Regions from separate parts of the Castellaniella sp. WN genome, predicted to be linked through region 2. Evidence: predicted binding sites of a transcription regulator. Region 2 holds the regulator's gene; each other region holds the start of a gene.
What was found. Region 2 encodes NrdR, which represses ribonucleotide reductase genes. Its sites were predicted from a motif close to CACNANATNTNGTG; they were not measured.

Region 1: a site for NrdR is predicted at 3,640-3,653, ahead of ACTPOE_RS05375 (ribonucleoside triphosphate reductase). Genes of this name have one in related genera too.
Region 3: a site for NrdR is predicted at 4,976-4,989, ahead of ACTPOE_RS08860 (ribonucleoside-diphosphate reductase subunit alpha). Genes of this name have one in related genera too.

Annotation. Positions count from the first base shown of each region.
Region 1 is NZ_JBTKZC010000001.1:1,172,516-1,181,873, forward strand. Features, by position in the region: gene ACTPOE_RS05355 (quaternary amine ABC transporter ATP-binding protein) at 1-303, shown strand, start outside; gene ACTPOE_RS05360 (ABC transporter permease) at 326-1,180, shown strand; gene ACTPOE_RS05365 (ABC transporter permease) at 1,177-2,025, shown strand; gene ACTPOE_RS05370 (aldehyde dehydrogenase) at 2,089-3,570, shown strand; gene ACTPOE_RS05375 (ribonucleoside triphosphate reductase) at 3,694-5,466, shown strand; gene nrdD (anaerobic ribonucleoside-triphosphate reductase) at 5,510-5,692, shown strand; gene ACTPOE_RS05385 (anaerobic ribonucleoside-triphosphate reductase activating protein) at 5,732-6,487, shown strand; gene ACTPOE_RS05390 (sarcosine oxidase subunit gamma) at 6,555-7,148, opposite strand; gene ACTPOE_RS05395 (sarcosine oxidase subunit alpha family protein) at 7,138-9,358, opposite strand, start outside.
Region 2 is NZ_JBTKZC010000001.1:2,273,323-2,282,680, forward strand. Features, by position in the region: gene gloB (hydroxyacylglutathione hydrolase) at 1-186, shown strand, start outside; gene ACTPOE_RS10665 (transglycosylase SLT domain-containing protein) at 348-1,751, shown strand; gene fabI (enoyl-ACP reductase FabI) at 1,870-2,652, shown strand; gene ACTPOE_RS10675 (putative quinol monooxygenase) at 2,704-3,009, opposite strand; gene ACTPOE_RS10680 (helix-turn-helix domain-containing protein) at 2,997-3,872, opposite strand; tRNA gene ACTPOE_RS10685 (tRNA-Ser) at 3,938-4,028, opposite strand; gene ACTPOE_RS10690 (riboflavin synthase) at 4,139-4,783, opposite strand; gene ribD (bifunctional diaminohydroxyphosphoribosylaminopyrimidine deaminase/5-amino-6-(5-phosphoribosylamino)uracil reductase RibD) at 4,788-5,948, opposite strand; gene nrdR (transcriptional regulator NrdR) at 5,935-6,408, opposite strand; gene glyA (serine hydroxymethyltransferase) at 6,448-7,692, opposite strand; gene ACTPOE_RS10710 (YbhB/YbcL family Raf kinase inhibitor-like protein) at 7,772-8,404, opposite strand; gene tyrS (tyrosine--tRNA ligase) at 8,430-9,358, opposite strand, start outside.
Region 3 is NZ_JBTKZC010000001.1:1,902,824-1,912,181, forward strand. Features, by position in the region: gene ACTPOE_RS08830 (class I SAM-dependent methyltransferase) at 1-333, opposite strand, end outside; gene ACTPOE_RS08835 (DUF2478 domain-containing protein) at 341-874, opposite strand; gene ACTPOE_RS08840 (GAF domain-containing protein) at 1,112-1,600, shown strand; gene ACTPOE_RS08845 (tartrate dehydrogenase) at 1,597-2,676, opposite strand; gene ACTPOE_RS08850 (LysR substrate-binding domain-containing protein) at 2,803-3,711, shown strand; gene ACTPOE_RS08855 (hypothetical protein) at 3,727-4,869, opposite strand; gene ACTPOE_RS08860 (ribonucleoside-diphosphate reductase subunit alpha) at 5,052-7,517, shown strand; gene ACTPOE_RS08865 (ribonucleotide-diphosphate reductase subunit beta) at 7,612-8,730, shown strand; gene ACTPOE_RS08870 (glutaredoxin family protein) at 8,792-9,022, shown strand; gene ACTPOE_RS08875 (helix-turn-helix domain-containing protein) at 9,056-9,358, opposite strand, start outside.

The DNA.
Region 1 (9,358 bases), 1.1 Mb from region 2:
GTCCGCAATCCCGCCGACGACTACGTGGCGGAATTCGTGGCTGGCATCTCGCGGCTGCATCTCGTCAAAGCCCGCTCCATCATGCGCCCGGTCGCCGAATTCCGCGCCTCGCATCCGGACGTCTCCGTCGGGGCCCTGCCGAGCGCCACATCCGAAACCGACATCGCCGAGCTGATCACGCTGTCCACCCGCAAGGACCTGGACGCAGTGGCCATCATGGACGACAGCGGCCCGATCGGCATCGTCTCGCCCCGCGATCTGCTCAACGGCATCCAGGGCAACGAACAGCCCGCCGCGCGCTGAGTCCTCCCAAGGAACGTATCTCATGAACGATACCGGTCTGATCTCTGCGTTCGACGCATGGATGGAGGACGCGCTGGCCCGCCTGACGGACAACTCCAGCCAGGTCTTCACCGCCATTCAAAACGGTCTGGAGGGCTTCAACGACGCCATTCTGTGGGTCTTGAACCTGGCGCCGTTCTACATCGTAGCGATGGTGGTCGGCCTGCTGGGCTGGCGGCTCGTCGGCCGGCGCTTCGGGGTCATGTCCGCAGCCGCCCTGGTGGTCTGCCAGATGATGAATCTATGGCCCGAAACCACCGCCACGCTGGCGCTGGTCATCGCCGCCACCTTGCTGGCGCTGCTGCTGGCGATCCCGGCGGGCATCCTGAGCGGCTATGTCCGCGGGATGAGCCACGTTGCCGAACCCCTGCTGGACCTGCTGCAGACCCTGCCCCCGTACATCTACCTGCTGCCCGGGATCGCGCTGCTGGGCTACGGCCCGGCGACCGCGCTGGTCGCCACCCTGATCGTGGCGTTTCCCCCGGCCTTCCGCCTGGCGGCGCTCGGCATGCGGATGGCACCCGTCGAATATCTCGAACTGGGCATGGCCACCGGCATGACGCGCTGGCAGATGTTCACCAAGATCCGGCTGCCGTTCGCCCTGCCCAGCATCATGGCCGGCATCAACCAGAGCCTGATGATAGCCTTCGGCATGGTCGTCATCGCCGGCATCGTCGGCTCCGGCGGCCTGGGCCAGACCATCTACGACGCGATCCGCAAGCTCGACATCGCCAAGTCCATCGACGCGGCGCTGGCCATCGTCATCCTGACCATGATCCTGGACCGGCTCAGCCAGAGCGCCGGCCCCTCCAGCCCCAAAAAAGGGAGAAAAGCATGAGCTCGATCCTGCCGACCTTCTCACCCGGCGCCTGGCTGACCCCGGCGGTGGATTGGCTGAACGTCCATTGGCATCCCCTGTTCGCCTTCATCAGCGATGTCATCCAGTTCGTGCTGAACGGCCTGACCGCGCTCCTGATGGTTCTGCCGCCGTGGGCGCTGATCCTCGTCAGCACCGCGCTCGTCCTGCGGCTGCTGGGCCTGCGCCCCGCCGTCATCACGGCCCTGACTCAGGGGTTCTGCTGGGGCGTGGGCCTGTGGCCCGAAGCCATCCAGACGATCACCCTCGTCACGGTGGCCGTGGTCCTGTCCGTGTCCATCGCCTTTCCGCTGGGTGTGCTGGCGGCTCGCCGCCCAGCTCTGGAAGCCATTCTGCGTCCCCTCCTGGACATCATGCAGACCGTGCCGCCCTGGGTGTATCTGATCCCGGCCGTGATCCTGTTCAGCCTCGGCAGCGTCCCAGCCATCATCGCCACCATCGTCTACGGCATCCCGCCGATGCTGCGCCTGACCACCCTGGCCTTCAAGCAGATCCCGAACGACCTGCTGGAACTGGGCCAGGCGCTGGGCGCGCCGCCACGCACCATCCTGCTCAAGATCGAAATCCCGGCCGCCATGCCCACGCTGCTGGTCGGCCTGAACCAATGCATCCTGCTGTCGCTGGCGATGGTGGTCCTGGCCGGCCTGGTCGGATCGGGTGGCCTGGGCGCGGAAGTCACCCGCGGCCTGACGCGCATGGAAATGGGCCTGGGGCTGCGCGCCGGCCTGGCCATCGTCGCGGTGGCGCTGCTGATGGACCGGCTGTCCAAGGCGGCGCTGGGCGGCAAGGAAAAGGCCCGGGCATGACGCCTCTCGAGCCCGCCGAGGCCATCCCCCGTGCTCCATCGTTCATCAACCACGAGAGTTCCCATGTCCAATTTCCTCACCACGGCTGAATATCACCAAATCGCAGCGGGGCTGACGCTACCGCGACACGCTTTCATCGATGGCGTGTTCCGCCCGGCGCTCTCGGGCCGGACCTTCGCCACGACCAATCCCGCCACCGGCGAAGCGTTGACGGACATCGCCGCCTGCGGCGCCGAAGACGTGGACCTGGCCGTCACCGCCGCGCGCGCCGCGTTCGAGGACGGCCGCTGGTCGCGCATCCACCCGCGCGAGCGCAAGGAAACCCTGCTGCGCCTGGCGCGCCTGATGGAAACGCACGCCCGCGAACTGGCCGTGCTGGAAAGCATCGACAGCGGCAAGACCATCTTCGACTGTGAGACCGTGGACGTGCCGGAAACCATTCACGTGCTCAAATGGCACGCCGAATTGATCGACAAGATCTACGACCAGGTCGCCCCCGCCTCGGACAGCCATATCGCCATGGTGGTGCGCGAGCCCGTCGGCGTCGTCGGCCTGGTGCTGCCCTGGAACTTTCCCCTGCTGATGCTGGCCTGGAAAATCGGCCCCGCCCTGGCCTCCGGCTGCTCGGTCGTCATGAAGCCCGCGGGCGAGACGACCCTGACGGCGCTGCGCGTGGCCGAACTGGCGGTCGAAGCCGGACTGCCCGCCGGGGTGCTGAACATCGTGACGGGCTCCGGCGCCGAAGTGGGTGAGCCGCTGGGCAAACATCCCGACGTGGACATGGTCAGCTTCACCGGCTCGACGGCGACCGGGCGGCGCTTCCTGAATTATTCCTCCGCCAGCAATCTCAAAGAAGTCGTGCTGGAACTGGGCGGCAAGAATCCCTGCGTCGTCCTGGACGACGCCGAAGACCTGGACGCCGTGGCGGCGCACGTCGTCAACGGTGCTTTCTGGAACATGGGGGAAAACTGCTCGGCCGCTTCCCGGTTGATCGTGCAGCGCGGCATCAAGGACCGCCTGCTCGAGCGGGTCAAGGCCGAGGCCGCGAACTGGCTCGTGGGCGATCCGCTGGATCCCGCCGTGCGCGTGGGCGCCCTGGTGTCGAAGGCGCACTTCCAGAAAGTCGGTTCCTACCTGGAAGCGACCCGGACGGAAAAGGTTCTGATGGGCGGCAGGATCGTATCCGAAGGCTTCGTCGAACCCACCATCGTCGAAACCCGGCGCGATTCCAGGCTGGCCGTCGAAGAAATCTTCGGCCCCATCCTGAGCGTGATCCCGGTCGACAGCTTCGAGGAGGCGATCGCGGTCGCCAATGACACCGATTATGGTCTGGCCGCCTCGATTTTCTCGGCCAACGGCAAGCGGGCGATCCGGGGCGCGCGGATGCTGCGCGCGGGCACCGTCACCGTCAACAGCTTCGGTGAAGGCGACATCTCCACGCCCTTCGGTGGCTACAAGCAGTCGGGCTTCGGCGGACGCGACAACTCCATCCACGCGCACGACCAATACACCCAGCTCAAGACGATCTGGATCGACCTGTCGTAACGCCACGCTCAGCGCCTGTTCTTGACCCTCATCAAGGCTATCGAAAAAAGTCTCCGGATTGCTTGATACCACCATATATTGTGTTTACGATTCACATACACACAATATGTAGAGGCATTCCGGATGACTTTCACCCAGCCCCAGAGCCCGGCCGACCGTCCCGTCCCCAATGTGGACGTGATCCGCTCCATCGACGAATACCTGCGCCAGCAGGACTGGCGCGTCAACGCCAACGCCAACCAGGGCTATTCTCTGGGCGGCCTGATCCTGAACACCTCGGGCAAGATGATCGCCAACTACTGGCTCAGCCACGTCTACCCCGAGTCCATCGGCCAGGCCCATCGACAGGCCGACCTGCACATCCACGATCTGGACATGCTGTCGGGCTACTGCGCCGGCTGGTCGCTGCGCACGCTGCTCAACGAGGGCCTCAACGGCGTTCCCGGCAAGGTCGAGGCCGTCGCGCCGCGCCACATGTCCAGCGCGGTCGGCCAGATCGTCAACTTCCTCGGCACGCTGCAGAACGAATGGGCCGGCGCCCAGGCCTTCAGTTCCTTCGACACCTACATGGCCCCCTTCATCCGCAAGGACGCCATGCCCTACGCCGAAGTGCGGCAATGCATCCAGGAACTGATCTACAACCTGAACGTGCCCTCGCGTTGGGGCACGCAGACGCCCTTCACCAACCTGACCTTCGACTGGGTCTGCCCGGAGGACCTGCGCGACCAGGTACCGCTGATCGGCGGCGAGGAAATGCCCTTCACCTACGGCGAGCTGCAGGCCGAGATGGACATGATCAACCGCGCCTACATCGAGGTCATGATGGCCGGCGACGCGCGCGGCCGCGCCTTCACCTTTCCCATCCCCACCTACAACATCACGCCCGACTTCGACTGGCACAGCCCCAACGCCGAACGGCTGTTCGAGATGACCGCCAAGTACGGCCTGCCCTACTTCCAGAACTTCATCAATTCGGAACTCAAGCCGAACATGATCCGGTCCATGTGCTGCCGCCTGCAGCTGGACCTGCGCGAACTGCTCAAGCGCGGCAACGGCCTGTTCGGCTCAGCCGAACAGACGGGATCGCTGGGCGTGGTGACGATCAACTGCGGGCGCCTGGGCTATCTGCACGCCGGCGACGAGGCCGGCCTGATGGCCCGCCTGGACGAACTGCTGGAACTGGGCCGCGACAGCCTGGAAATCAAGCGTCGCGTGATCCAGGAACACATGGACAACGGCCTGTTCCCGTACACGCGCCGCTACCTGGGCACCCTGCGCAACCACTTCTCCACGCTGGGCGTCAACGGCATCAACGAGATGATCCGCAACTTCACGGCCGACGAGCACGACCTGACCAGCCCCTGGGGCCATGCCTTCGCGGTGCGCCTGCTGGATCACGTGCGCGCCCGCATGGTCGAATTCCAGGAAGCCACCGGCCACATGTACAACCTGGAAGCCACCCCAGCCGAAGGCACGACCTACCGCTTCGCCAAGGAAGACCGCGCCCGCTGGCCCGACATCCTGCAGGCCGGCACGCCGGACATGCCCTACTACACCAACTCGTCCCAGTTGCCGGTCGGCTTCACCGACGATCCCTTCGAAGCGCTGGAGCGCCAGGACGAACTGCAGCGCAAATACACCGGCGGCACCGTGCTGCACCTGTACATGACCGAACCGCTGTCCTCGGCCGACGCCTGCCGCGAACTGGTGCGCCGCACGCTCGGCCGCTTCTCGCTGCCCTACATCACGGTCACGCCGACCTTTTCCATCTGCCCCAGGCACGGCTACCTGCCGGGCAAGCACGAATTCTGCCCGCACTGCGACGACGAACTCATCGCCCGCAAACAGCGGACGGCGCTCCATGCCGATATGGTCCCGCACGAAGCGGCGGCCTGATCCGCCCTCCTTTTTCCCCCTCAACTCGAACAGGAGCATCACCATGAACCAAATCCCCCTCACCCTGAACGACGCCGAACGCCAGCCCTGCGAAATCTGGACCCGCGTCATGGGCTACCACCGTCCCATGTCGTCCTTCAACATCGGCAAGAAAGGCGAATTCCACGAACGCCGCTTCTTCGTCGAACGCCATACCGGCCAGGCGCCCGCCCGCCAGGCCGCCTGACGCGATCATGCGGCGCCCCCCAGGGGCGCCTCCCTCGACATGCAAACAACGCTGCTCCCGCCGGACCGCATCCGCGCCCGACGATCCCCCATCCCCCGCCTGAAGATCGGCGGACTGGTGCCCTTCACCGCCACGGACTACCCCGGGCTGCTGGCGGCCGTCCTCTTCGTGCAGGGCTGCCCCTGGCGCTGCGGCTATTGCCACAATCCGCACCTGCAGCCGCGCACAGCCGACAGCCCGCTGGACTGGAACGAGGTCATGGCCTTCCTGCGCCGCCGCGTCGGACTGATCGACGGCGTGGTCTTCAGCGGCGGAGAACCCACCATGGACCCTGGCCTGGGCATCGCGATCCGCGAGGCCCGCGCCCTGGGCTACCGCATCGGCCTGCACACCGGCGGCACCCACCCGCGCCGCCTGGCCCAGGTGCTGCAGGACGTCGACTGGGTCGGACTCGACATCAAGGCCGGTTTCCAGGACTACGCCCGCGTCACGCAAGTGGCCGGCAGCGGCGAACCCGCCCGCGCCAGCCTGCGGGCCGTGCTGGACAGCGGCGTCGATTTCGAATGCCGCACCACCGCCCACCCCGACCTGATCGACGCGGACGGCCTGGTGGCGCTGGGCCGCACGCTGGCGAGCCAGGGCGTGCGGCGCTACGCGGTCCAGGTGTTCCGTCCGCAGGGCTGCGCCGACGAGGCCCTGAATGCACGCGGCCAGTCCTTGCGGGACTGGCCGGGCGCGGCCGCGCGGGATGCGTTGGCTGCGTTATTCGAACGCTTTGAATTGCGGCGCGGCTGAGAGGCCGCAGGCGGCTCGGATTCGCCAGGCATCGGGGGCGTGCGCAGGGGCTCGCCGATGCCTGGGCTCAAGACTGCATCGCGTCCAGCAGCATGCGCACGGCGTAGTCCGCGAAACTGCGCCGCACGATCAGTTCCCAGCCATCCCCTTGCTCGTCCAGAGGACGCAGCAGCACGCTCGTCTTGAAGAAATGGGACTGGGCGCACTGGCCGAGCGTCAGAGCCCGCGGATGCAGGTCCAGCGGGCAGCCCGCATTCAACACGTCGCGCGTCCCCGGCCCGTGCAGCTGCACCACCGAATAGCCGCTGGTCTGGTCCGTGACGGCGAACTCATGCCCCGCCAGCGTCTGTTCCACACGCGCGGGCAGGTCGGCCGGACCGTCGGATGACGCCCGCAGCAGCCATTCGTCAGGCCCCAGCCACAGCGCCATCATGTCCCGGCCCCGCGCCACGGTATTGGGCGCGACCGGCAGTTCCAGCCCCAGGCCGGCGCGCAGAGCATCCAGGATCGCCCCGGAGCCCGGATCGACGCGCAGATTCGCCAGACCGACCAGGGGCAGTTCGTTCAGGAGGACGCGCCCTTCGGCGCGATGCCGCAGCGGCTGGCCGAAGTCGGCCCACAAGCCCGCCAGCGGGGTCTGCTGTTTGATTTCACTCGACATTCTGACGGGCTCCTTCGGGATCATAGAACACGGGACTGCAGACGCGCGCCGGCATGAACCGGCCGTCGGCCGTGGCGACGGTGACGGTCTGTCCGATCCGCTCCTGGCCGTCCTTCAGCAGGGCCAGGGCGATCGAGCGGCCCAGGATCGGGCTCATGTAGCTGGAGGTCACGTGGCCGAACATGGGCGCGACGGCGGCCTGAGTGGGGCCTTGCAGGATCTGGCCGCCTTCGGGCAGGACGCAGGCCGGATCGTCGGCCAGCAGGCCGACGAACTGCTTGCGCCCGGCGCTTCGCGTGTCGCTGCGCATGAGCGACCGCTTGCCCAGGCAGTCCTTGGTCTTGGCGACCATCCCGCCCATGCCCAGGTCCACGGGTGTGACGGAACCGTCGGTATCCTGGCCGACGATGATGTAACCTTTCTCGCCGCGCAGCACGTGCATGGTCTCGGTGCCGTACGGCGTGATGCCGTAGGGCTCGCCGGCCCGCATCAGCCGCTCCACGACGTGGCGCCCCATGTTGGCCGGCATATAGATTTCGTAGGACAGCTCGCCGGAAAAGCTGACCCGCAGCACGCGGGCGAACACCCCGTCGATGGAGCCTTCCCGGAAGCTCATGAAGGGAAAGGCCTCGTTGCCGAAATCGATGTCCTGACACACGGCGCTCAGCACCTTGCGCGCCTGCGGACCCGCCACGGTGGCGACGGCGTACTGGTCGGTCACCGAGGTCAGGTAGACCCGCAGGTCCGGCCATTCCGTCTGCAGCCAGCGCTCCATCCAGCTCATGATGCGCGCGGCGCCGCTGGTGGTGGTGGTCAGCAGGAAGTGGTCCTCGGCCAGCCGGATGCTGACGCCATCGTCCATGACCATGCCGTTCTCGTCGAGCAGCAGGCCGTAGCGGCAGCGGCCGGGCTGCAGCTTGGTCCAGGAATTGATGTACAGGCGGTTGAGGAACTCCACCGCGTCGGGACCGCGCACATCGATCTTGCCCAGCGTGCTGTAGTCCAGCAGGCCGACGGTGTTGCGCACGGCCAGGCATTCGCGCCGCACAGCGGCGTGCATGTCCTCGCCTGGCTTCGGGTAGTAGTGGGCGCGCTTCCAGTTGCCCACGTCCTCAAAGACCGCGCCCTGCTCCACGTTCCAGTCGTGCAGGCAAGTCTTGCGGATCGGATCGAAGCAGTCGCCCAGTTCGCGTCCGGCGATGGCACCGAAGCTCACCGGCGTGTAGTTGGGACGGAAGGTGGTGGTGCCGGTCTCGGGAATGCTCTGCTTGAGCGCCTCGGCCAGCACCGCCATGCCGTTGATGTTGCCCAGCTTGCCCTGATCGGTGCCGAAGCCCATCGCCGTGTAGCGCTTGACGTGCTCCACCGAATGATAGCCTTCGCGCACCGCCAGCAGGATGTCGGACACCGAGACGTCGTTCTGATAGTCGATGAACTGCTTGGGGCCGCGGCTGGCCTGCGGCCCCTTGCCCACCGACCACAAGGGCATCAGGGGGGAAGTCTCCATGAGGCGGGCCGTCCAGGCCGGCGCGTCGATCCGGCGGGCCGTGGCCAGCCCGGCGACCGCCTCCAGGCCGGCTCGCACGCCGCCGTCCAGCGCCGCCTGCAGGCCGAAGTCGCCGTTGGCCGCTCCGGCGCTGCCTTGCGGCTGGGCCGGCTCGCCGGGCACGAAGCAGGACCGCATCTCGCACCAGCGCGGCTTGCCGCGCGACTGCGCGTACAGGTGGACCACCGGATTCCAGCCGCCGGACATCGCCAGCAGGTCGCAGGCCAGCGTGTCCGCGCCGTCGGGCAGGCGCGCGCCCAGGCCGCGCAGCCGCACGCCGGCGACGTGCTTGCCGCCGCGCGCCTCGGCGACCACGGCCTGGTGGATCACGGGGATCCCCAGCCGGACCGCCTCGCCTGGCAAGGTGCCCTCGCTCATGACGCGCGGATCGACGATGGTGACCTCGGCGCCCTGGCGCTTGAGGTCGATCGCGCACTGGTAGGCACTGTCATTGTTGGTAAACACCACGGCGCGGCGGCCGGGCAGCACGCCGAACCGGTGAATGTAGGCGGACACGGCGCCGGCCAGCATGACGCCGGGGATGTCGTTGTTGCCAAAGACCAGCGGACGCTCGTGGGCGCCGGTGGCCAGCACGACGTGGCGCGCGCGGATCTTCCAGACGCGCTCGCGCGTGCCTGCGCGCTGCCGGATCGGCAGGTGATCG
Region 2 (9,358 bases):
CGGCTGCGCGCCCGGAACCTGCCCACCGTGCCCTCCACGATAGGCCTGGAGCGGGAAACCAATCCGTTCCTGCGCACAGGCCGGGCCGACGTCCGCGCGGCGGCCGACCGGCATGCCCGGGCATCCCTGGACACGCCCCAGGCGGTCTTCGCCGCCCTGCGGCAATGGAAAAACGACTTCCGGTAGGACAACGCTGCCCGACCGACGCGGCGCCACCCGGCGAGGCCGCCTCCGGGGCCGGACCGGATGCGACGATTCGGGCGATTTCTCAAATACCTCGCACAAACATGTGATTCCCTGGGTAAAATCGGGAAATTCGCGCCCTGAAATCCCCCGATGATCCACCCATGAAAATCCTGCGACTTCTCCTGCCGCTGATCCTGGTGGTGCTGGCCGGCTGCGCCACCCGCCACCAGACGGCCGATCAGCGCCAGGCCTATGTGGCGGAAGACACCTCACGCACCGTCGACCTGACCCATCCGCCCCGCGACATGTGGGACCGCATCCGGCGCGGCTTCGCCATCCCCAATCTGCGCAACGAGCGGGTCGACTACTGGACGGACTACTACGCCTCGCACCCGCAATCGGTGCTGCTCATGAGCCAGCGGGCGGGCAAGTACCTGTACTACATCGTCGACGAGCTCAACCGGCGCGGCCTGCCCACGGAACTGGCGCTGCTGCCTTTCGTCGAATCCGCCTACAATCCCAACGCCCTGTCGCGGTCCCAGGCGTCCGGCCTGTGGCAGTTCATCCCCAGCACCGGCCTGCACTACAAGCTGGAACAGGACTGGTGGCGCGACCAGCGGCGCGATCCGGTGGCCTCCACCCAGGCGGCGCTGGACTATCTGAGCTACCTGTACGATTTCCAGGGCGATTGGTACCTGGCGCTGGCTTCGTACAACTGGGGCGAAGGCGCCGTGAAGCGCGCCATGGACAAGGCAGCCGGAGCCGGTCAGCCGACCGGCTACACCGCCCTGGACATGCCCGACGAGACCCGCAACTACGTGCCGAAGCTCCAGGCCATCAAGAACATCATCGCCCGCCCGGAAAAGTTCGGCATCACCCTGCCCAACGTCAGCAACGCCCCGTACTTCACCACGGTGCGCAAATCACGCGACATGGACATCGCCGTGGCCGCGGCCCTGGCGGAAATGCCGCTGGAGGACTTCCAGGCGCTGAATCCCTCGTACAACCGGCCCGTCATTCTGGCCGCGCACAATCCCGCCCTGCACCTGCCCCTGGACAAGGTCGGCGTCTTCAACGAAAACCTGGAATCCTACACGGGCCGCCTGTCGTCCTGGCAGGTCGTCCACCCGAAAAAGGGCCAGTCCCTGGCCAGCATCGCCAAGGCGCACGGCATCACCCTGGACCAGTTGCGCCAAGCCAACAAGCTGGGATCGAAGCAGACCCGCGCGACCGTCGCCACCTTGCTGATCCCCGCCCGGGAAGTCCCCGCGGGCGGCCTCATGCTGGCGTCCTACCAGACCTCCGCCACGGAACCGGCGGCCGGGGCGGCCCCGGCCAGGCGGGCGGGCGCTCCGACCCAGGCATCAGCCCGGCTGAACGCGCCGAACCTGCGTCCCAAGCCCAGCGTCCGCACTCACACGATCCGCCAGGGCGACACCCTGTATTCGCTGGCGCGGCGCTACAACACCTCGGTGGACGCCCTGCGCAAGCTCAACAACCTGAAGGGCTCCTCCCTGTCGGCCGGCCAGCGCCTGCGCGTGCCGGGGACCGAGGTGCAAGGATGAGACAGTACATGGTCCAGTCCCCTGCGGACTGGACCGTGCCTGACGAATCCAAGCGGCTTGCAAGCCGCGCGGTGGGGAGATCTTCGCTCCAATTGAACTTTCTAGACAGGAACACACCATGGGCTTTCTGAACGGCAAACGCATCCTGATCACCGGCGTACTCTCGAACCGATCCATCGCCTACGGCATCGCACACGCCTGCCGCGCCCAAGGCGCCGAGCTGGCCCTCACCTACGTCGGCGAACGCTTCGAAGGCCGTGTGCGCGGCTTCGCCGAGGAGCTGGGCAGCAGCATCGTCATCCCCTGCGACGTCGCCGACGACACCCAGATCGAAGCCACCTTCACGACTCTGCGCGAGCACTGGGACGGCCTGGATGGCCTGGTGCATTCCATCGGCTTCGCTCCGCGCGACGCCCTGGAAGGCGATTTCCTGGACGGCATGACGCGCGAGAACTTCCGCATCGCCCACGACATTTCCGCCTACAGCTTCCCCGCCCTGGCCAAGGCCGCGCTGCCCATGCTGGAAGGCCGCAACGGTTCGGTCCTGACCCTGACCTACCTGGGAGCGGAAAAGGCCATCCCCAACTACAACATGATGGGCCTGGCCAAGGCGTCCCTGGAAGCCAGCGTGCGCTACCTGGCCAAATCCATGGGCAAGAAGAGCCTGCGCGCCAACGGCATCTCCGCCGGCCCGATCAAGACCCTGGCGGCCAGCGGCATCCGCGACTTCTCCAACATGCTGAAATACGTGGAATCCCAGTCTCCCCTGGGCCGCAACGTCACCATCGAGGACGTCGGCAATGCCGCCGCCTTCCTGCTGTCGGACCTGGCCAGCGGCATCACCGGCGAAATCCTGCACGTGGACTGCGGTTTCTCAAACACTGTGCCGGGCATGGATTGAGGCCCGGCGGCGAAGCCGCCGGGCACGCTGTCCGCCAAGGTACGCGACCAGTCAGGCCGGTCGGCACGCCAACGCAACCGGGTCGCAGCGCGTGATCCCAGGCGGCGCAGCCAGCAGCGCATCGAAGCGCTCCAGCGCCTCGCGCACCGGAGCCAACGCCATGTGCGTCTCCCAGGCGGCCTCGTCCCGATACCATTCGCACAGCAGAAACACGTCGGGCCGGTCCTCGCGGCGCTGCACGGCATAACAGGCGACCCCGGACTCGGTCTCCGCCACCGTAACCAGCGAGCGCAGCACCGACTCCAGTTCGTCCAGCCGCTCCGGGCGGCCGCGTAATTCCACCATCAAAATATGCATGGCATGTTTCCTTCATCTGAACGGGATGGAGCACACAGCATGCCAGCCGCCTCCAGGCGAGTATTGTAGAAATGCGTCCTGGCCCGCGCCGATGCCAGGTAGGCGCCCGGCGTGATGCCTACCCGGCACCCGAAATCCCGGACGAAATGCGCCTGATCCCAGTACCCGCCCTCCAGCGCCGCGTCGACGACGCGCGCCCGCGGGTCCAGCATCAAGCGGCGCACCGTGCGCTGGAATCTCGCCAGGCGGGCGAACTCCGCCGGCGACTGGCCCGTCAGCGCCCGCCAGCGCCGTTCCATCTGCCTGCGCCCCAGGCCCAGTTCGGCAGCCAGATCGCCGATCCGCAACCGCCCGCCTTTCCGGTACGACAGAGCCATGCCCGCCTCGACCCACGGGTCGGGGGCATCGGGACGCAAGCGGGCCAGCAGGAAACGCTGGAGCAGCCCGGCACGCTCGACCCGGTCCGCCGCATCCGACAGACGATCCCGCAAGAGCCGACCCTCGGGCCCCCAGATCCGGGAGAATGAAGGCGCCTCGTCCCGGAGCACGGACTCCGCCGTCGGCATGAACCGGCCCACTGCGCCGGCCCTGAAGCGGACCGCGACGAACCCGACTCCGGACTGAGGCGCCAGATCCAGGACGGCGCGACGCAGGCAGAGCAGGTGGCCCGACGCCAGGGGCGCCGCCCGAGCGCCCGGCACGCGCGGGCGGAAGGGGACGCCGTAGTGGAAATACAGTTCGGCGCCGGTGCCCGGCAGCAGGACCGGCAGCGCGATGGACTCACCCGGAGCCGCTTCCCAGCCCCACAGGCGATCGATGAAGGGACGCAGCGCCGGCACCGGCGCTTGCTGGAACGTGATCATCGCGACAGTACCAATGAAAAAGCCCCTGGTTCCAGCAGATATGGAACCAGGGGCTCGATGGATCCTGGCGGACAAGGGGGGATTCGAACCCCCGATACGCTATTCACGTATACACGCTTTCCAGGCGTGCGCCTTCAACCACTCGGCCACCTGTCCTGCACGTCCGCACGACATGGCGGCAGACGAAGTCCGCTATTCTAACAGAAGAACGCCCGATCTGTCTGAGCACGGAACCAGGACCCGGAACCGGGCCGCGGCCAGTGCGATCAAGCGACACCACGGCCCGCGGGCGTGGCCATCCCCATGCCGCCCACCATGCGCTCGACGTAGCGGGCGATCAGATCGATCTCCAGGTTGACCGGGGAGCCGACCTCCAGGTTGCGCAAGGTCGTGACCTGAACCGTGTGGGGGATCAGGTTGATGGAAATTTCCGTGCCCTCCTCCTGGTCGTCCACGCGATTGACCGTCAGGCTGACGCCATTGACCGTGACCGAACCCTTGTAGGCCAGGTACTTCGACAGGTGGGCCGGGACGATGATGCGCAGTTCCGTCGATTCCCCCACGGCATCGAAGCAGGTCACGCGACCCACGCCGTCGACATGGCCGGACACCAGGTGCCCGTCCAGGCTGTCGCCCAGCCGCAGGGCATGTTCCAGGTTGACCTCGCCGGGGCGGTCCAGGCCGCAGGTGCGGTCCAGGCTCTCGCGCGAGACATCGACCTCGAATGCGTCCCCATGCAAGGCGACGACCGTCATGCAGGCTCCCTGGATGGCGATCGAATCGCCCAGCCGGGCCGCCGCCAGCGGCAGGCCGCCGGCCTGAATGGACAGGCGCACGCCCGCATCCTCGCCACCCCCCAGGGGGTGGACCTCGGTGATGCGGCCCACGGCCGCGACGATTCCAGTGAACATGGGACTATCCTATTTTCAAACCGCAGGCTTCGACCAGCGTCCTCCAGCGGGCCGGATCGCGCAGGCGCAGCCGCATGTCCCGGTCCAGTTGCAGGACATCCAGGAACTCGTACCGATAGGCCCGGTCCAGGCCCGCGACAGGGTCGGGCAGCGCCGCCAGACCCTGGCCGTCGCCCAGGACACTGGGCGCCAGATAGGCCACCCATTCGTCGACGAGCCCGGCCTGGACCAATGCGCCCTGCAGCCGCGCACCGGCCTCGACATGGACCTCGTTGATCTCATGGTCACCCAGCCAGCCCGTCAGTGCCTCCAGGGACAGGCCGCCGCGGTCGTCCGCGGGCAGCACGATGACGCGCACGTTGCGCGCCGCCAGGCGGGCGGCCTTGCCGGCATCGGGCCGCGTGGTGAAGATCCAGACCGGATCGCCGTTGATGATGCGGGCCTGTTCGCCCAGTACGAATTGCGTGTCCAGCACGGCGCGGACCGGCTGGCGCGGTGTCTCGACCGCGCGCACATCGAGCATGGGATCATCGGCCAGGACCGTGCCGATACCGGTCAGCACCATGCAAGCCCGGGCCCGCCAGCGGTGGCCGTCGTCGCGGGCGGCGTCCCCCGTGATCCACTGCGAGCGCCCATCGGGCAAGGCCATGTGCCCATCGAAGGACGAGGCGGACTTCAGCCATAGCCAGGGCGTGCCGCGCGTCATCCTGGCGCAGAAGCCGGGATTCTGCGCCAGAGCGTCCTCGGCGAACAGGCCGACGTCTACCTGGATGCCGGCTGCGCGCAGCCGTTCGATCCCGCCGCCGGCCACCTTGGGGTTGGGGTCCCGAAGCCCGATCACGACCCTCGCGACGCCGGCCGCGACCAGCGCATCGGCGCACGGCGGAGTGCGGCCCGTGTGACTGCAGGGTTCCAGCGTGACATAGGCCGTGGCGCCGCGCACGTCCACGCCCTGAAGGGCGGCCTCGTGCAGAGCCTGGGCCTCGGCGTGGCGCCCGCCCGCCCGCTGGGTGCTGCCCTCGGCCAGCCAGCGGCCGTCGCGCACCAGCACGCAGCCGACGCGCGGATTCGGGCTGCTGACGAACAGGGCCTGCTCGGCCACCCTCAGGGCGCGCCGCATCCAACGGTGGTCCTCGGTGGAGAAGGTGGATTCAGGCCGTGTCATCGGCATCGTCCGCACGGCGAAATTCGTCGATGGCCTGGACGAATTCGCGGATGTCCTCGAAACTGCGATAAACCGAGGCGAAACGCACGTAGGCCACCGGGTCGAGCTGGCGCAATTCCGACATGACCAGTTCGCCGATGTAGTCCGAAGGAACCTCGCGCCGACCGCTGGTCAGGAGGCGTTCCTGGATACGCGCCGCGGCGGCGTCCACCGCCGAGGCGCTGACCGGGCGCTTGCGCAGCGCCAGGGCCATGCTGCCGCGCAGCTTGGACGGATCGAAATCGACCCGCGTGCCGTTGCGCTTGACGATGGCGGGCATCATCAGATCGACCCGCTCGTAGGTGGTGAAACGCCGGTCGCAAGCCGTACAGCGGCGGCGGCGGCGGATCGTGTCGCCTTCCTCGGAAACCCGGGAATCCACGACCTGCGTATCGGCACAACTGCAGAACGGACACTTCATCTGCGCTACGGGCGCCCATGGGCGCCCGTTCCGGTTGGTTTAGCGATAGACCGGCAGGCGCGCGGTCAACTCGTTGACCCGCGCGCGCACCCGGGCGACGTTGTCGGCATCATTCGGATTGTCGAGCACGTCGGCGATCAGGTTGCCGGTGAGTTCGGCCTCGGCCTCCTTGAAGCCGCGCGTGGTCATGGCCGGCGTGCCCAGACGGATGCCGCTGGTGACGAAGGGCTTTTCCGGGTCGTTCGGGATGGCGTTCTTGTTCACCGTGATGTGCGCCTGGCCCAGGACGGCCTCGGCGGCCTTGCCGGTGATGCCCTTGGCGCGCAGGTCCACCAGCATCACGTGACTTTCGGTGCGGCCGGACACGATGCGCAGGCCGCGCTTGACCAGGGTGTCGGCCAGCACGCGAGCATTGGCGGCCACCTGGGCGGCATAGGCCTTGAATTCGGGTTGCAGGGCTTCGCCGAAGGCCACGGCCTTGGCGGCGATGACGTGCATCAGCGGGCCGCCCTGGATGCCGGGGAAGATCGAGGAATTGACGGCCTTTTCGAATTCGGCCTTCATCATGATCACGCCGCCGCGCGGGCCGCGCAGGGACTTGTGCGTGGTCGAGGTGACGAAGTCCGCATGCGGCACCGGATTTGGGTAGACGCCGCCGGCCACCAGGCCCGCGTAGTGGGCGATGTCCACCATGAACAGGGCGCCGTTGTCGTGGGCGATGCGCGCCATGCGCTCGAAGTCGATGTGCAGCGAATAGGCCGAGGCTCCGCCGACGATCAGCTTGGGCTTGTGGGTGCGGGCGAGTTCTTCCAGTTTGTCGTAGTCCAGGACCTCGTTGGCGTCCAGGCCGTAGGAATGGAAGTTGTACAGCTTGCCGGAGGCGTTCACCGGCGAGCCGTGCGTCAGGTGGCCGCCTTCGGCCAGGCTCATGCCCAGCACGGTGTCGCCCGGTTTCAGGACCGCCATGTACACGCCCTGGTTGGCCTGGGAGCCGGAGTTCGGCTGCACGTTGGCCGCTTCCGCGCCGAAGATCGCCTTCAGGCGGTCGATGGCCAGCTGTTCCACCACGTCCACGTATTCGCAGCCGCCGTAGTAGCGCTTGCCGGGATAGCCTTCGGCGTACTTGTTGGTCAGTTGCGTACCCTGGGCCTGCATGACGGCCGGGCTGGCGTAGTTTTCCGAGGCGATCAGCTCGATGTGCTGTTCCTGGCGGGTGTTTTCCTGCTGGATGGCGGCCCAGATGTCCGGGTCGGCCTGATCGAGGGTGCGGGAACGGTCAAACATATGAGGTAGTGGTCCTGGATGCAGAAAGGTCAGAAAAATCAGGGAAGTCAGGTCATTCTAGCGCGAACCCTCCACACCCCTACAGGGCGTGCAGGCGAGGGTTCAGGGTATAGGTTCCGGTCAGGGATGCCTGCGCAAGGACATGCCCCCGCATGGCCTCCAGGGCCTGCGCGCCCGTGAAGCGGCCGGATACACCCAACTCGGCCACGTCCAGCGCATAGACCGTGAAGACGTAGCGATGGACCCGCGCGTCGTTCCAGGGCGGGCAGGGACCGTCATAGCCGAAGTAGTCGCCATTCATATCGCGGTCGGCGGCAAACCAGCCGGTGTAGTCGTTCAGACCCTGGCGCGTGCCGTCCAGGGCCAGGGGGCCGGCCTTGCCGCGCGGCGTGATGCCGTTGGAGTAGTCGCCTTCGGCGACGGCGCGCGTGTCGGGCGACACGTCCACCAGGACCCAGTGGAAGAAATCGGTGCGCGGCAGATCGGCCGGGACCTCGCGACCCTCCTGGTTGACATCGTCGGGCCGCGTCGGCACGTCAGGATCGACGCACAGGATCGCGAAGGATCGCGTGCCCTCGGGCACGTCCGCCCAGGCCAGGTGCGGATTGCGGTTGCCGGCCAGGGTGACGTGGGCCTGCGAATCGATCCGCGCAAAGGCGTTGCGTTCGGGAATGACCCCCTGGTCGGGGAAGGATTCGCTGTGCAGTTTCATGGGGGCCTCCGTGGGTGCTGCGGGCTCAGGTCAGGGTGACCCGGGCGAACTTGCGCTTGCCGACCTGCATGACGTAGGTGCCCGCCGGCAGCAGCAGTGACTTGTCCTCGACGCGGTCGCCGTCGATGCGCACGCCGCCCTGCTCGATATTGCGCTGGGCCTCGGACGCCGAGGCCGCCAGCCCCGATTCGCGCAGCACCTTGAGGATGCCCATGGGCGCGACCCCGGCGGTGACTTCGGGCATGTCGTCGGGAATCACGCCATCGCGGAACCGGGCGTTGAATTGCTCCAGCGCGCGCGCGCCCGCTCCGGCGCCATGGAACCGGTCGACGATCTCGCTGGCCAGCAGGACCTTGGCGTCGCGCGGATTGCGGCCGGCGACGATTTCCGCCTGCAGGACGCCGATATCCTCCAGGGAGCGGAAGGACAGCAGATCGAAATAGCGCCACATCAGGGTATCGGAGATCGACATCAGCTTGCCGAACATGGAATCCGGCGCCTCGGTGATGCCGATATAGTTGCCCTTGGACTTGGACATCTTTTCGACCCCGTCGGTGCCTTCCAGAAGCGGCATCGTCAGGACGCACTGGGGCTCCTGGCCGTATTCCTTCTGCAGTTCCCGGCCCACCAGCAAATTGAACTTCTGGTCGGTGCCGCCGAGTTCGAGGTCTGCCTTCAGGGCCACGGAATCGTAACCCTGCAGCAGCGGGTACAGGAATTCGTGCACGGAGATCGGCACGCCGCCCTTGAAGCGGCGGGTGAAATCATCGCGCTCCATCATGCGGGCGACGGTGTAGCGCGATGCCAGCTGGATCAAGCCGCGCGTGCCCAGCGGATCGCACCATTCGGAGTTGTAGCGGATTTCCGTGCGGTCGGGGTCCAGCACCAGACTGGCCTGGGCGTAATAGGTCTTGGCGTTTTCACGGATCTGTTCCGGCGTGAGCGGCGGGCGGG
Region 3 (9,358 bases), 370 kb from region 2:
TCCGACGCCCAGCCGCGCCGCCTCCCCGCGCAGGGAATCCAGCATGGCTACGCTGTAATCCAGACCGTAGACGCGCTCCAGGCGTCCGGCCAGGGGCAGACAGATGGTGCCGGGGCCGCAACCCACGTCCAGCAGCGTGCGCGCGCCGCGCAGGTCCATGCGCGAGAGGAAGTCGCCGGCATAGCCGCTGGCGCCCACCCGGGACATGCCGCCCGCCCGCACCCGGGCATCCCACTCGCCCGCCTGTTTCGGCGGGCGGCCGCTGCGGGCCATGTGGTTGCGATACAGCCGGGCAAAATCCAGGTCTTCGATCGTGGGGGCTCCGTCTTTCATGCCGCCCTCACCGACCGGACGCCGGAGCCGCGCACACCCGCGCGCTCCATGCGTGCAGCAGACCCGCGTCCACGGGCAGCTCGACGCCCAGGCCACCGGTGAAGCGCCGCCAGTCTTCCAGGAATTCGCCGGCAACGATGGTCAGCACCGGAATGCCCTCGGTCATCAAGGCGAGGAATTCCGCGGCGAAACCGCCGCCGCCCGCTTCCTGGCGGCCATAGCGGCTGATCACCACGAGGTCCGGGCGGGCGTCCCCGGCCACGCGCAGCGCCGCACTGGCAGCCGCCAGCCGGAAGACGTCCAGGCAACAGGCCTGAGATCCCACGCCCAAGTCCTGGAAAATCTCGAAGGACTCGCCGGTCCGGATGTCCCGCAGGCGCCGCCGCGACCGGTTCCGGCCTTCGACGCCCGGCTCCATCACGAGGCCGCGCACGTCCAGCCCCGCACGGGACTGACGCTCGACGAAGGCCCGCACCAAGGCGTCGGCCCCATCCTCATGATCGTGCACGATGGCGGCGATCGGCAGCGCGTCGGTATTCATGGGCTGATCTCCTGGCGTCGGGCCGGACGGGGACATGGGCCAAGCCATGCCCCGCCATTGTCATGCGAGGTCGCCGGCCCGGCCTTGACGCCACGCAAACGCCTCCGGATACAGGATAAGCCAGACGTGCACACATACGCTATATATTAATGGCTATAACGATCATCACGCGATCCCGGACTGGCGGACAGCCCGCCCTACAATGAAGTTTCCTCCTTTCATCCTCCTGGAATCCAGATGTTCACATTCGCCCCCCGGACCTACGCCAGCAAGGCGGAACACTACGCCGACCTGGCCGCCCAGGCGCGCGGCCTGATCGCGGGGGAACCCGACCTCATCGCCAACGCGGCCAACTTCAGCGCCCTGGTGTTCGACGGCTTGCCGCAACTGAACTGGGCGGGCTTCTACCTGTACGACGGCACGGAACTGGTGGTCGGTCCCTTCCAGGGCAAGCCGGCCTGCATCCGCATCGCCCTCGGCGCGGGCGTCTGCGGCACGGCCGCGCAAACCCGCCGGACCCAGGTCGTCCGCGACGTCGACGCGTTCGCGGGGCATATTCCCTGCGATTCCGCCTCGCAATCGGAAATCGTCGTGCCGCTGGTGCGCGCGGACGGATCGCTGCTGGGCGTCTGGGACGTCGACAGTCCCGTCACGGACCGCTTCGACGAGGACGACCGGCGCGGAATGGAGGCCCTGTGCCGGGTCTTCATGGACCGCTTGCGCTAGCCCAAACGCTCCGCAATCGCGCGGCCCATCCCGGTCGTGTCCGCCGAACCGCCCAGGTCGCGGGTGCGCGGCCCCTGCTCCAGCGTCCGTTCGATGGCCGCCATCAGCTCGCCGGCGGCGGCCCGGCAGCCGGCGTCCCGCTCGCCGAGGAATTCCAGCATCATCTGGGCCGACCAGATCATGCCCACCGGATTGGCGATGTTCCGCCCATAGATGTCGGGCGCCGACCCGTGCACCGGCTCGAACAGCGAAGGATAGCGGCGCTCGGGATTGAGATTGGCGGACGGGGCGATGCCGATCGTGCCGGTGCAGGCCGGCCCCAGGTCGGACAGGATGTCGCCGAACAGGTTCGAGGCCACCACCACGTCGAAACGCTGCGGCTGCAGCACGAACCGCGCGCACAGGATGTCGATGTGGTGCTTGTCCCAGGCCACGTCCGGATAACGCGCCGCCATCTCCTGGAGCCGCTCGTCCCAGTACGGCATGCTGATCGCCACCCCGTTGGACTTCGTCGCTGAAGTCAGCGTGCGCCGGGGCCGCTGCCGCGCGAGTTCGAAGGCGTATTTCAGGACACGGTCGATCCCGTGGCGGGAAAAGACCGACTCCTGGATCACGATCTCGCGCTCGGTGCCCGCGTACATCCGGCCGCCCAGGTCGGTGTATTCGCCCTCGGTGTTCTCGCGCACCACCAGGAAATCGATCTCGCCCGGCCGGCGGCCCGCCAGGGGCGCCGGCACGCCGGGCATCTGCCGCACGGGCCGCAGGTTGATGTACTGGTCGAACTCTCGCCGGAACTTCAACAGCGAACCCCACAGGGACACGTGATCGGGCACCACGTCGGGCCAGCCCACCGCCCCGAACAGGATCGCGTCGAACCCCTTCAGGCGGTCGAACCAGTCGGCGGGCAGCATGTCGCCGTGCCGCTGCCAATATTCGGCGCAGGCCCAGTCCAGGTGCTCGAAACGCAGGTCCAGGCCGTGCCGGCGCCGCAAGACGTCCAGCGCGCGCAGCGCTTCGGGCATGACTTCCTTGCCGATCCCGTCCCCGGGAATCACGGCGATGTTGAATGTGTGCATGATGTCGTGTGAGTCAAAGGTCATCGGAAGGCGGCGGATGCCGCGCCGTTTTGGCTTCCGGGAGGACTATATAAAGAAGCTTTCCAGCCTACAATTCCCATACTGTCAAAACAGTTTTTACGGATCATGAAAGAAACCCTGACCATCGACGCCCTGCGGGTGTTCTGCGAGGCGGCCCGGTACCAGAGCTTTTCCCAGGCGGCGCGAATGATCGGCAGTTCGCCCGCCTACGTCACGAAACACATCAAACTGCTGGAATCCGAACTGGACACGCTCCTGTTCCACCGCACCACCCGCCAGGTGACGCTCACCGAACAGGGCGAACAGGCCCACGCCATGGCCTTGCGGATCCTGCAAGACGTGGAACAGCTGCATGACCGGATCGCCCGGTTCAAGAGCGAGCCCCGGGGCACGCTGCGGATCTCGACCAGCATGGGATTCGGCCGCCAGGTGGTGGCGCCCGCCCTGGCCGGCTTTTCCCTGCGCTATCCCGCCATCCAGATCAAGCTGGACATCCTCGACCAGCTGGTCAACATGACCAAGGAGCAATACGACCTGGACATCCGCATCGGGGACATGATCGATCCGAACTACATCGCGCGCCACTTGGCGGACAACCACCGCATCCTGTGCGCGGCGCCGTCCTACCTGGAACGGCACGGCCGGCCCCGCAGGCTGCAGGACCTCCCCCGCCACAACTGCCTGATCGTGCGCGAGCGCGACCATCCGGTGGGCATCTGGGCCCTGTCGCACAAGGATGCCATCACCAACGTCAAGGTCGGCGGCTCCCTGGTCACCAACAACGGCGAGATCGCCCTGGCCTGGGCCCTGGCGGGCCACGGCATCGTCCTGCGTTCGCTCTGGGACACCCGCGGGCACCTGGAAACGGGCGCGCTCGTCCACCTCCTGCCGAACTACCGGCAGAACGCCGGCATCTGGGCGGTCTATCCGCAGCGGCTGGACAACTCCGCCAAGGTCAAGGCCTGCATCGAGCACCTGCAGGCATATTTCTCGCCCCGGATGGAGACCTCCTGAAACCGGCGACCCGCCCTACCAGTCCAGCGGCAGCGAGAGCCGCGCGCCCAGGCCGTAGTCCCCGGACGTCAGGTTGCGGTTCGTCTCCAGGCGCACCCTCAGGTGCGGGCCGTAACGGAAGCCGTGAACCAGGCCGACCCGTTCGTCCCGGCCGCCCGCCGCGTCCACCCGCCGTTCGAACGAACCGCTGAACGAACCCCAACGGCCCGCCGCCAGGTCCAGCTGCCACTGGTTGCTGACGCAATCGCAGCCGGCGTCGCCGCCGACCGTGGCCAGGTCGGCATAGCCGGGCCCCTGCCGCGCATTCACCCAGGACAGGTCCCAGCCCGGCACCAGGCCCAGGGTATAGCCCAGCTGGCGGCGCCAGCCCTCGGCCAGCGGCTGGCGCGACCCGGACACCCCGAACCGCCAGGCGCCCGCGTCGCCCATGGCGTAGTCGCCGCCCAGCCCCAGCGCCGTCAGGCCCCGGGTGCCCTGCAATCGCGAGGCCAGGACCAGGTCGCGGTCCAGTGCATAGCGCGTGGTCGCGTCGACCGCGACCGGTCCATACGCCAGGTCGCCCTCGGCGGCCACGCGGCCGGCCGCACCGTCCAGGGCGCCGGCCGCCACGGCGTAGTCCCACGAGCCGGCGCGCAGGCGTCCCGAAGGGAGGGATCGGGACAGGCCCACCCCCGCCAGGCGCACGGATCGCCCCCAGGCAGACCCGCCCGTCGACGTGTTGCCCAGGGTCACGCCATACCCGGCGGAACTGCGGTAGCGCCAATTCCGCGCACCCAGCGACCAGGCATCCAGGCCTCCGGACGTCACCGGACCGAGCCGATCCGGCGGCGCCGCCGGATCGGCGGCCGTGCCAAACCAGCGCAGGCCGGCCCCTCCCGGCCGGTATCCGTAGCCATCCACGGATCCGTCCAGGAAGAGCAGGTCATAGCGGATCCCCGGGCCGGTGTCCGATGCCGATTCCGATGCCGTATCGGACGCGTCCGCGTCCGGCGCCACGTCGGACGGGACATCGCGGGGCACGTCGGGAACGGCGTAACGCTGGGGAGCCAGTTCGATGAGCGCCGGATCCGGGTCGGCCGCCTGCCAGGCCCGGGCCGGCGCGAGGCCGGTGCCGCACAGCAGGACCGACGCGGCCAGCAGCCGGACGATTCCATTCATGGGACGAAGCGCAAAACCCCCGAAGCAGACCAGGGTACCACGATGCCCGGGGCCGCCGAAACCCCGAAAATGTTTCAGAGGAAGAAATTGAAACCGCACTTGCTCATACCATATATTGTGTTTATTATTTCCAGCCGCACTACATGTAGAATATAAAGCACTACCACCAAGGACTGTCGGCCGTGATCAAGAACATCGTCAAGCGTGATGGACGCATCGAACCCTATATCCCCAGCAAGCTCAACGGCTGGGGCCGATGGGCCGCCGCCAACCTGGGCCAGAAAGTCGACTGGAGCAGCATCGTACTGCAAGCCGTCAGCACCATGCCCGAAACGGTCTCCACCGCCGACCTGCAGGAAAAGCTGATCCAGAACTGCCTGGACAAGGGCACCTGGTCCTACTACCTGATGGCGGGCCGGCTCTATGCGTCCCACCTGCACAAGATCATCCACGGCCCCTCCATCCCCAGCGTCAAGGCACTGCACGACCGGATGGTGGCCGACGGGGTGATGGTGCGCATGAACTACACCGACGCCGAATACGCCGAGATCGAGTCCTTCATCGATCATGAACAGGACTACGACACGCCGCACTTCTCGCTGCACTACATCCGCAAGAAGTACAGCCTGCAGAACCGCGTCACCCGGCAGGAATACGAGACCCAGCAGTTCGTCTACATGCGCATGGCCATGGCCCTGTCGGAAAACGAGCCCGCCGAGCGCCGGATCGACCTGGTGCGGCGCTTCTACACCGAATTCTCCGCCAAGCGGATCTCGGCGCCCACGCCCAACTACGTGAACCTGGGCACAAAGCTGCGCGGCTTCGCCTCGTGCTGCCTGTACGTGGTGGACGACAACGAATCGTCCCTGGCCATCGGCGACCACATCGCCTACCGCATGACGGCGGCCTCGGCCGGGATCGGCAGCCACCTGATCACCCGCAGCAAGGGCGACCCGGTGCGCGGCGGCCTGATCCAGCACCAGGGCAAGCTGCCCTACCTGGCGTCCCTGGGCAAGGCCGTCCACGCCAACATGCAGGCCGGACGCGGCGGCGCCTGCACCACCTACTATTCCGGCTTCGATCCCGAGGCCGAGGTCATCGCCTACCTGCGCAACCCGCGCAGCACCGAGGACCGCAAGAACCGCGACCTGCACTACGCGCTGGTCACCAACAAGCTCTTCGCCGAAAAGGCCGCCCGCAACGAGGAAGCCTTCTCGTTCAACGTGCGCACCGCCCCCGAGCTCACCCGGCTGTTCTTCGGCCCCGACTCGGCCGCCTTCAAGCGCGAATACGAGCGCCTGGAACGCGACCCGGCCTTCAAGAAGGAAACCTTCAAGCCGCGCGACCTGATCCTGACCTCGCTGAACGAAGCGCTGGAGACCGGCGTGGCCTACCTGGCCAACATCGACGAGATGAACCGCCACACGCCCTTCAAGGAACCCATCCACTCCAGCAATCTGTGCCTGGAGATCAGCGAGCCCAACCGTCCCTACCAGGAAATGCAGGACCTGTATTCCGACCGGGAAGTGGGTTTCGTCACGGTCGAGCTGGCCGACGGGACGATGCGGACCTTCAATTTCAACGCCGCGCTGACCGTCGCGGTCGCCGACTCCACCCTGCCGCGCGTCATCTTCGCCGGCGAGCTGAAGGCGGGCGACGACATCCTGTCCGACGAAACGGGCAAGGGCGGCCGGGTCGCCCGCGTGGCCGAGATCCATGAAGAACCCGAGATCGCCCTGTGCTCGCTGGGGGCCATCGCCTACGACGCCATCGGCGAGGACGACGACGAGACCTACCAGGAAGCGATGTACCTGACGTTGAAGATGATCGATTACTGCATCCTCAACTCCCACTACGTGCTGCCCCACGTGGCCGTGACCGCCAAGGCCCGCATGAACGCCGGCGTGGGCCTGATGGGGGTGGCCACCCACATGGCCCGCAAAGGCCTGCGCTACGATACCGACGAGGGCCGCGAAGAACTGCACCGCATCGCCGAGCGCCACATGTACCATGCCATCCGGGCTTCGCTGCGCATCAGCAAGGAGCGCGGCGTCGCGCCCTGGATGCACAAGACCCGCTGGCCCGACGGCTGGCTGCCGATCGACACCTACAACCGCAACGTCGACGAACTGGGCGACTTCCGCAACCGCTACGACTGGGAAGCCCTGCGCGCCGAAATCATGCAGAACGGCGGCATCGCCCATTCCTGCCTGGTGGCGTACATGCCGGGCGAATCGTCCTCCAAGGCGCTGGGCAAGCCCAATTCGCTCTATCCCGTGCGCGACGTCACGCTGAACAAGACCGACGGCTCGGTCACGATCCGCTGGGCCGCGCCCGACAGCGACAACCCGGCCTATTTCTACCAGTCGGCCTGGGACATCTCCGAAGTCGACATGATCAAGGCCTACGCGGTGTTCCAGAAATTCACCGATCAGGGGATTTCCGCCGACCTGTGGCGCCGGATCAAGGACGACGACAAGGTCTCCAGCCGGGAACTGCTCACCCACTACTTCACCATGGTGAAGTACGGCATGAAAACCCGTTATTACTACAACTCGAACGTGGCCTCGGACAAGACGCTGGACAACGCCGGCAGCATCCACGACGGCGTGGAAGAAAAAATCGTCTGCGAAAGCTGCACGATGTAAGGCTTGTCCGCGCCGCAAGGCCCGCTCGCACGCTCCCGGCCCCGGACGACCGTTCCGGGATCCCGACCGCCCTCATCCCTGGCACGACCCGAAAATGACCCAAAAAGCCCTGCCCACCAAGATCTTCAACACCGAAAAGTCCGACTACGCCTTCCCGGAAATCATCCTGGGCCAGGACCTGGGCCTGTTCGACACGATCAACAAGTTCTATCCCGAGATCTGGAAGCTCTACAAGACGCTGAAGAACCAGGATTGGGACGAGAACGAGTTCGACTATTCCACCTGCAACGTGCAGTTCAAGACCTGCGACCGCCATACCTACGACATGATGGTCAAGACCCTGGCGTGGCAATGGGAGGCCGACAGCGTCGCCTCGCGCTCCATCGCCGCCGTGCTGGCCCCGGTCTGCACCAGCAGCGAGGCCTGGTCCGGCTGGGTGGAGATCACCAAGAACGAGATCGTCCACGCCGCGACGTATTCCGAAATCGTCCGCAACAGCTTCGACAACCCGGACGACATCCTCAACGAGATCCTGTCGGTCAAGGAAGCCATCAGCCGCCTGCGCGTCGTCAGCGAGGTCTTCAACCGGGCCTTCGAAGTCAGCTACGACTACGCCCGGGGCCAGCGCGAGAACGACCAGGAAACCTACAACGCCATCTATCTGTTCATCGTCGCCGTGCTGTGCATGGAGCGCATCCAGTTCCTGGCCTCGTTCGCCGTGACCTTCGGCATCTGCGACGGCACGGGCCTGTTCCAGCCCATCGGCAAAGCGGTCCAGAAGATCGCGCAGGACGAGTTCGAGGTCCACGTCCAGTACGGCAAGGAAGTCTTGCGCGCCATGTTCAAGACCGAGCGCGGTCGTACCGCCTTCGAGCAATGCCGGGACAAGATCGTCCAGATGATCGACGAGGTCACCGCCAGCGAGTCCGAATGGACCGACTACGCCTTCTCCGAAGGCCGCGAACTCACCGGCGTGACCTGCCAGATGATGAAGGACTGGGTCCATTTCAGCGCCACCGACGTGGCCCGCTTCTTCAACGTCGAGGACCGGGTGTCCTTCCCGATCATCACCGAGAACCCCCTGAAATACATGGAAAGCTGGCTCAACATGAGCAAGGTCCAGGCCTCCAACCAGGAGGAGGACACCGCCCAGTACAAGGTCGGCGTGATGAAGCGCGACGACGAGAACGAAGTGTTCGACGTGGATTTCTGAGTCCGCCGAATCCGCGCCCCCTCCCCAATCCGATCAACCCGACGACCACAAAGGATCCGACATGGCCATCACCGTCTATTCGAAGCCCAACTGCCCGCAATGCGAACTCACCAAGCGCGACATGGACATCCTGGGCATCGAGTACGAAACCGTGGACCTGACCCAGCGCCAGGACCAGCTCGAACGCCTGATCGACCTGGGCCACCGCAGCGCCCCCGTGGTGGAAACCGACCGCGGCACCTGGTCGGGCTACGACCAGGAGAAGATCAAGGGACTGGTGTCCTACGCCTGAACGTCACGCGCCTGAGCGAACCTCGGCGCGCGATCACAGAAAGGTCGCCGCCGACACGCCGAACCGTTCACTCAACGCCCTGACCTGCCGGATATTCAGTTCCCGCTTGCCAGCCAGGATCTCCGACACCACACCCTGGCTGCCGATTTCCGGCAGATCCCCCACGATATCCGCCAACTCCATCGCCGGGTGAGCGGGATCGCCCGCCGCTGCCTCAAGCAAGGACTCGAGCACCTCGGTCATCCAGACATAATGGGCTTCATCCCGGATGGGCGCGATATCGGTGGCGGCACGGAATCGTTCCCAGGCCGGCAACAGCCGCTTCATATCGATCGG